Regions from separate parts of the Paraburkholderia sp. RAU2J genome, predicted to be linked through region 1. Evidence: riboswitches for the same ligand, from Rfam matches in the RefSeq annotation. Region 1 holds a riboswitch; the other holds the start of a gene.
The links. Region 1 has a riboswitch for thiamine pyrophosphate ahead of B0G69_RS04640 (FAD-dependent oxidoreductase). Riboswitches for the same ligand answer to the same signal wherever they lie in the genome.
Positions count from the first base shown of each region.

Region 1 (3,936 bases):
GACACCGAAGGTGAAGGCGCCCGCGAAATAGCGCGGCGCGGCGACCACCAGCGGAAAGATGATCGCGATCTGGCCATAGAAGCTCAGCACGAAGGTGAGCCGCTTGGTGTACTTCATCACCTGCCACCAGTTGTCGCGGATGCGGCCGAACAGCGAGTGCGCGTTCGACTTCTCGGTGTCCATGCCGTTGTAGAACGCAATCTGTTCGGCATTCTCACGCAGCCGGATGAGGCCGAAACGGAAATCCGCCTCGACTTTCTGCGCCTGGTAGTTGATCGACACGAGCGGATGGCCGACCTTCTGGATGATCAGCGAGCCGACCACCGCATACAGCGCCGCGGCCCACACCATGTAGCCGGGAATCTGCAACGGCATGCCGCCGAGCGAGATGGTCAGCGCACCGGCCAGCGACCACAGGATCGTGATAAACGACACGAGCGTGACGACCGTGGACAGCAGATCGAGCGTGAGCGACAGCGTGGTGGTGGCGAACGACTGCAGATCGTCGCTGATCCGTTGGTCGGGGTTGTCGGCAAGCCGGTCGCGTTCGATCCGGTAGAAGGCGCTGTCGTGCAGCCACTCGTTCAGATAGCGCGTGGTCAGCCACTGGCGCCAGCGGAAACCGAGCATCTGACGCAAATATCGCCCGTACACCGCGAGGATGATGAAGCCGAACGCGAGTCCCGAGAACACCATCAGCAGGTGCGGGAAATCGTGCACGTTCTTGCTTTGCAGCGCGTTGTAGAAGTCGGCGCTCCAGCGGTTCAGCCGCACGTTGATCCACACGACGAGCAGGTTCATCACGATGATCGCTATGAGCAAACCCCACGCCGTCTTGCGTTCTTCGGAAACCCAGTAGGGTTTGATCAGGCTCCAGGCGGAGACTTTTTCGTCGGGCGGCAGCGCGGGGCTGGAGGAAAAATTGGGTGTCATGAGCGTCCTGATGAAGTGCAGGCCCGAAGTGCTGATCCGAAGCGCCGACCCGACTCCGGCCGGCCCATGTCGGGCTATTGCGCCGCGAAGCGGCCCAATGTCGGGCCGCTCTGCGACGGCGGTGCGATACCTGCCCGGGCGTCGTGTTTCGGTGAACGCGCGTCTGGGCGACCGCCCGATTCTGGCGTGAGGCCCTTAAGCGAAAATTAATTTTCGCTTAAGGGCTTCGCCCCGGCGGCGCCCGCCGCGCATGCGGCGAAGCGCGCATGCGGCATCCGGTCCCGGCATTGTGCCAGAGCCTCGGCTCCGCCCACATCGCCGCAACGAAACAGGGTGCCGGTTGAAACCCATGCTGCCGCGCGAGCCGCTGGTTTGCGGGCGCCGCGCCTTTTATGGTCTAATGAGCTGCGACGAAACAGGGGTGCTTCGCCCACAGGCGGCTTGATTTTCAGGCTGCGGCGGCGAGGCTGAGAGAGACCCTTTGCACCCGATCCGGGTAATACCGGCGCGGGAAGTTTCCGGAAGCAGCCAGTCTTCCATTCCCCGCCGGACGGCGTCCGTACCTCGGTACGCGCGTATTGTCCGGCCGGCTTGACCCGCCGGTTTCGTCCTGGGTACGTGCGTTTCTTTGCCGTACGGAAAGGACTCGATGACCGCCTATTCTTCAGATATGTGTTTTGCTCTTCGCTACGTCGCCGTCGGCGCGTCGTGCTTCAGCCTTGCTTGCCGCCGTAGACCAAAGCACACGCGGGAGTCCGCGCGATGAACCGGTCCGCCCAACCTGATTTCGCCGTTCTCGGCGGCGGTCTTTGCGGCCGGTTGGTCGCATGGCGTCTGGCGGGCCAGGGACATCGCGTGGCGCTGTATGAGCGCGGCGACGCCGCCGGCTCGCAGGCCGCCGCGTGGGTCGCCGCGGCGATGCTGGCGCCGCTCGCCGAAGCCGCCAGCGCCGAGTTGCTCATCACGCGCCTTGGCGCGAGTTCGCTCGATACCTGGCCGCAGGTGCTGGCCGAATTGCCCGAGCCGGTATTCTTCCAACGCAATGGCACGCTGGTCGTCTGGCATCATGCCGACCGCACCGAAGCGCCGCTGTTCGAACGCCGGGTGCGCTCGAACGCGCCGGCCGACCTGCTCGACGGCGGTTTCGTGACGCTGACCGGCGCGCAGGTCGGCGCGGCCGAGCCCGCGCTGGCGGGCCGCTTCAACCAGGGCTGGCTGCTGCCGCGTGAAGGCCAACTGGATAATCGCCAGGTGCTGGCCGCGTTGGCCGCGGGCCTTGCCGAGCGCGGCGTCGAAACCCACTGGAACACGGCCGTCGACGAGCAGTCGCTGCCGCCCGGGCGCATCACGATCGACTGCCGGGGCCTCGGCGCGAAGCCCGTGCTGCCCACGCTGCGGGGCATTCGCGGCGAAGTCGCGCGGGTGCATGCGCCCGGTATCAACCTGACACGCCCGGTGCGGCTGCTGCATCCGCGCTATCCGCTCTATATCGCGCCGAAGCAGAACGACCTGTACGTGATCGGCGCCACCGAAGTCGAAGGCGAGGACATGTCGCCGGTCAGCGTGCGCTCGGCGCTCGAACTGCTGAGCGCGGCGTTTTCGGTGCATCCGGGCTTCGGCGAGGCGCGCATCCTCGAACTGAATTCGCAATGCCGCCCGACCTTGCCGGACCACCGTCCGGCGCTCCTGTGGGACGGCGCGCGGACGTTGCGCGTGAACGGGCTGTACCGGCACGGCTACATGATCGTGCCGGAGGTCGCCGACGAAGCCGTGCGCTTCGCGTCGGCGCTGCTCGACGGCCGTATCGGCGATGCCGACGCGTTCGCCGAGTGGCGCCGCGACGCCCGCTGGAGCGAGCTTTTCCAACAGGACTGCGCGCGGGAGCCAGCATGAGCGTTGCGCGGTCCCATGCCGCTCGGCCGCCGCTTTCGCCATCGATTGAACCGTATTCGAACACCATGGACATTCATATCAATCAGAAGCCGTTGTCGCTGCCCGAAGGCGCGACCGTCGCCGATGCGCTCGCCGCGTACGGCGCGCGCCCGCCGTTCGCGGTCGCGCTGAACGGCGATTTCGTCGCGCGCACGCAGCATGCGGCGCGCGCGCTGCAGCCGGGCGACCGGCTCGACGTCGTGCAACCCGTGGCCGGCGGCTAAGCGCTGCCCCGCCGCCCGCCACGCTTTGCCGGAGACCCGATGATGCAAATGACTTCCCCCCAAACGGCCGACGCGCTTACGCTGTACGGCCAAACCTTCGCGAGCCGCGTGCTGCTCGGCACCTCGCGCTATCCGTCGCTGCAGTCGCTGTCCGATTCGATCGACGCGGCGCGCCCCGGCATGGTGACCGTCGCGCTACGCCGGCAGATGAACGAAGGCGGCGCCGAAGCCGGCTTCTTCGATCTGCTCAAGCGCCACGGCGTGCCGCTCCTGCCGAACACGGCCGGCTGCCTGACGGTCGGCGAGGCGGTGGCCACCGCCCACATGGCGCGCGAAATCTTCGAAACGGACTGGATCAAGCTCGAACTGATCGGCGACGACTACACGTTGCAGCCCGACCCGGTCGGCCTGATCGAAGCGGCCGCGCAGCTGATCAAGGACGGCTTCAAAGTGCTGCCGTATTGCACCGAAGACCTCGTGATCGGCCGCCGCCTGCTCGACGCCGGTTGTGAAGCGCTGATGCCGTGGGGCGCGCCGATCGGCACCGGCAAGGGCGTGATCAATCCTTACGGGCTGCGGGTGCTGCGCGAGCGGCTGCCGGACGTGCCGCTGATCGTGGACGCCGGGCTCGGCGTGCCATCGCATGCGGCGCAGGTGATGGAGTGGGGTTTCGACGGCGTGCTGCTGAACACCGCGGTGTCGCAGGCGACGCACCCCGACGCGATGGCGCGCGCGTTCGCGCTGGGCGTCGAAGCGGGCCGCCAGGCTTTTCTGGCGGGGCCGATGGCCGAGCGCGAAAGCGCGCACGCGAGCACGCCGGTGGTCGGCATGCCGTTCTGGCACCAAG
Region 1 covers NZ_RBXG01000001.1:994,610-998,545, reverse strand. Annotated here, with positions in the region: gene B0G69_RS04645 (ABC transporter ATP-binding protein/permease) at 1-933, opposite strand, end outside; TPP riboswitch at 1,341-1,464, shown strand; gene B0G69_RS04640 (FAD-dependent oxidoreductase) at 1,696-2,826, shown strand; gene thiS (sulfur carrier protein ThiS) at 2,892-3,089, shown strand; gene B0G69_RS04630 (thiazole synthase) at 3,138-3,936, shown strand, end outside.

Region 2 (3,936 bases), 1.6 Mb from region 1:
CGCGACGGCAGCGATCACCGTCGCGAAGAGCGGAACGGTCGCGACCATCACGGCCGCCGTGCCGGTGCCGACGGTGCGCATGCCGTAGGCGAGCATGCCGCTCGACAAACCCACCAGCATCGTGCCGACGAGTCCGGCATTGCGGACCTCGGCGACGCTCGGCCAGACCGGCTTGCGGCGCACCGCGAAGACGAACAGGCCTATGCCGGCAAACAGGTTGCGCAGCCCGGAGAGCAGCAGCGGCGGAAACGAACCGAGGGCGACGTGCACGGCGAGGTACGTCGAGCCCCACACGAGATAGACGACGGCAAGCGCGAGCGCGATCTGGCCGCTGTGCGACTGCGGCAAACGGATCGGCAAACCGCGCGAAAAGAAACTGGAGCGTTGCAACGACATGCGTTCACCCCGTCCATGCCGCTCGAGGTATTGCGCCCCCGCTGAAAACCCGCTGACGGGATGGCGGACACCGCATCGAAAATGCGGTCTGACGGGCGAGGCTGGCGGACATGTCGGTGGAACGGAAAGGCGATAGATGACCAATAGGGCCACAACGCCGCGGCTTACGAAAGAAATCGGGCCGGGGCGAACACGCGCCAAGGCTGCGGCGCGCATCGCATTATGCAGTAAGCGCCCACCGCGCCGAGCGAAAGAATCGTAACTTTTTGGTGTCCTTGCAACACAAAAACCGGGGACGTATCGCTGGTGTTTTTTCAGCGTGCGCGGCAGTGGAACATGACTCCCGCCATCACCTGAAATCCGCGCACGCGAATTCGTGAAGGCACTGATAGCTCACGACCGCGGTCACGCGCGTCCCGGTGCGCGCCCCCTTCGGCGACAACGACAATGTGCCGCCGTCGCGCCCGACCTGATAGTGACCGCTGCGCGCCGCGGCGATTCGCCCGCCGCTATCGACGAAACGCGCCGCTACACGATCCCGCGCCGGCACGCCGTCGTTCACCTGCAACGCGACCTCCACGCCGCTCGTCACGCCCGGAGGCACATTGAGAACGTCAGCGTGAGCGCGCAGCCGGCACGCGCCGCCAGCAGCGTCATGGCCCCCGCCACTGCACCGAGCGTCCGCAACCGCGATGGGTTCGTTTTCATGCGCACTCACCCGTAGGCCGACTCGATTCGTTTCGCATCAGCGATGCCGTCCGGCGCGATGTCACCGAACCGGGCAGCCGCCTCTGCTGCAGACTCAATGAACAACGGGCACTTCACAAAGCCCGACAGAACCAGTAACGACATTTTTACGATGTGCTTGAATGCATCCCAAGTGCTACCGCGCCGCCCGTTGCCCGAGCACAAGGCCGACGCGGATCGAATCGGGCGACGCTCGGCCGCGTGCTAACATGGACCTTTCTATGGCGCTGCTTTCCGTTTTCAGGCGACGCCTTCACCCCCTTCTGTCGACACCTGCCGGCTACTTCGATGCGCTTCCCGACTTCCCGTGCCCTCATCCGCTTGCGCCCCCGCCGCGCAACCGGTGACGCGCGCGCGGACTTCGCGCCGTGTCCGGCCGGCGAGCCGTCCCGAACGCTCCCGCTCTCCGCCGCCCGGCTCCCGATCTAACGCTGCTAGCTCCACTGTTCAGGCCGCGTCGTCCCCAAGGGGACTTTCTTCGGGCGCCGGGCTGAACGCTTCCGCACGCCGTTCTCTTTTATGCAGATCGAATTGGAGTACCCGTCATGAAAAAGACGAAACCCTGTTATCTGACCGAACTCGATGTCGCCCGCCTCGAGAAGCACGCATCCGCGCCCGGCGCGAGCGCGAAACTGCAGGACATGCTCGACGACGTCCTCGAGCGCGCCGTGATCGTTGATTCGCGCGAAATTCCGGCCAACGTGGTGACGATGAATTCGCAAGCCACCCTGACCGACGAAGCCAGCGGCGAACAGATGACCTGGACCGTCGTCTATCCGCCCAACGCGGACTTCGCGCACGGGCGCCTGAACGTGTTCTCGCCGGCCGGCCTCGCGCTGCTCGGCGCGAAGCGCGGCGAGCGCATCCGCTTCACGCCGCCGAGCGGCACGGAGAAAGTGCTGAAGCTCGACAAGATCCTGTATCAGCCCGAAGCCGGCGACAATTTCTCGCTCTGATCTCGTTGTAACTCAAGCACGCCGCAGCTCGCCCGCCTGCCCGTCACAATCAGCACAGGACACGGTGGGCCGCGCCGCGATGCGCGGTTCGGTTCAACCGGACGGGTTGCCAAGTCGCGGGTGGCCGGTGTATCGTGTGCGCTGCTAACGCGGGGGTCCTGCGTCGCATGGAGCTTGGAGGTCCGTGCCGCGCGGGTGAGAAATACCCTTTGAACCTGATCTGGATAATGCCAGCGCAGGGAAGCGTACGGATTTCGCACTCCAGCTCCATCGCCTCACCTCTCGCGCGATTTCCGACTACTTCCGTCTCGTCTCCTGCTTAGCTGCCCACATTGCTTTGCATGGAGATACGATGAACGCCAATCCAAAATTCCTGTCCGCCGACGCTCACGTCGATGAAGCCGCTGTCGCGCCGCTGCCGAATTCCCGCAAGGTCTACGTGAGCGGTTCGCGTCCCGACATCCGCGTGCCGATGCGAGAAATCTCGCAGGCCGATACGCCCGACAGCTTCGGCGGCGAAAAGAATCCGCCGGTCTATGTCTACGATACGTCGGGCCCCTACTCCGACCCGGACGCGAAGATCGATATTCGCGAGGGCCTGCCGGCGCTACGTCAGGCGTGGATCGAAGAGCGCGGCGACACCGAAGCGCTGACGGGTCTGTCCAGCGACTTCAGCCGCGAGCGCGCCGCCGACACCGCCACCGCCGGCCTGCGTTTCCAAGGCCTGCATCGCACGCCGCGCCGCGCGATCGCCGGCAAGAACGTGTCGCAGATGCACTACGCGAAGAAGGGCATCATCACGCCGGAGATGGAATACATCGCGATTCGCGAGAACCAGCGCCGCGCCGAGTATCTGGAGAGCCTGAAGACGAGCGGTCCGAACGGCGAGAAGCTCGCCGCGATGATGGGCCGTCAGCATCCGGGCCAGGCGTTCGGCGCGAGCGCGTTCGGTGCGAACGGCCTCACGGCGATCACGCCGGAATTCGTGCGCGAGGAAGTGGCGCGCGGCCGCGCGATCATCCCCAACAACATCAACCACCCGGAAAGCGAGCCGATGATCATCGGCCGCAACTTCCTCGTGAAGGTGAATGCCAACATCGGCAACTCGGCGGTGACGTCGTCGATCGGCGAGGAAGTCGACAAGATGACGTGGGCGATCCGCTGGGGCGGCGACACGGTGATGGATCTGTCGACCGGCAAGCACATTCACGAGACGCGCGAGTGGATCATCCGCAATAGCCCGGTGCCGATCGGCACGGTGCCGATCTATCAGGCGCTCGAAAAGGTCAACGGCAAGGCGGAGGACCTGACGTGGGAAATCTTCCGCGACACGCTCATCGAACAGGCCGAGCAAGGCGTCGACTACTTCACGATTCACGCGGGCGTGCGCCTGCAGTATGTGCCGTTGACGGCCAAGCGCATGACCGGCATCGTCTCGCGCGGCGGCTCAATCATGGCGAAGTGGTGTCTCGCGCATCACAAGGAAAGCTTCCTGTACGAGCACTTCGAAGACATCTGCGAAATCATGAAGGCGTATGACGTGGCCTTCTCGCTCGGCGACGGCCTGCGTCCCGGCTCGATCTACGATGCGAACGACGAAGCGCAGCTCGGCGAGTTGAAGACCTTGGGCGAACTCACGCAGATCGCGTGGAAGCACGACGTGCAGACGATGATCGAAGGCCCCGGCCACGTGCCGATGCAGTTGATCAAGGAGAACATGGACCTGCAACTGGAATGGTGCGACGAAGCGCCGTTCTACACGCTCGGGCCCCTCACCACCGACATCGCGCCGGGCTACGACCACATCACGTCGGGCATCGGCGCGGCGATGATCGGC
Region 2 covers NZ_RBXG01000001.1:2,621,707-2,625,642, reverse strand. Annotated here, with positions in the region: gene B0G69_RS12020 (EamA family transporter) at 1-396, opposite strand, end outside; gene B0G69_RS12015 (hypothetical protein) at 746-988, opposite strand; gene B0G69_RS12010 (GreA/GreB family elongation factor) at 1,689-2,099, shown strand; TPP riboswitch at 2,241-2,359, shown strand; gene thiC (phosphomethylpyrimidine synthase ThiC) at 2,452-3,936, shown strand, end outside.
Region 2: it holds a riboswitch for thiamine pyrophosphate, as region 1 does, so the genes downstream of both, thiC (phosphomethylpyrimidine synthase ThiC) here and B0G69_RS04640 (FAD-dependent oxidoreductase) in region 1, are expected to answer to the same signal.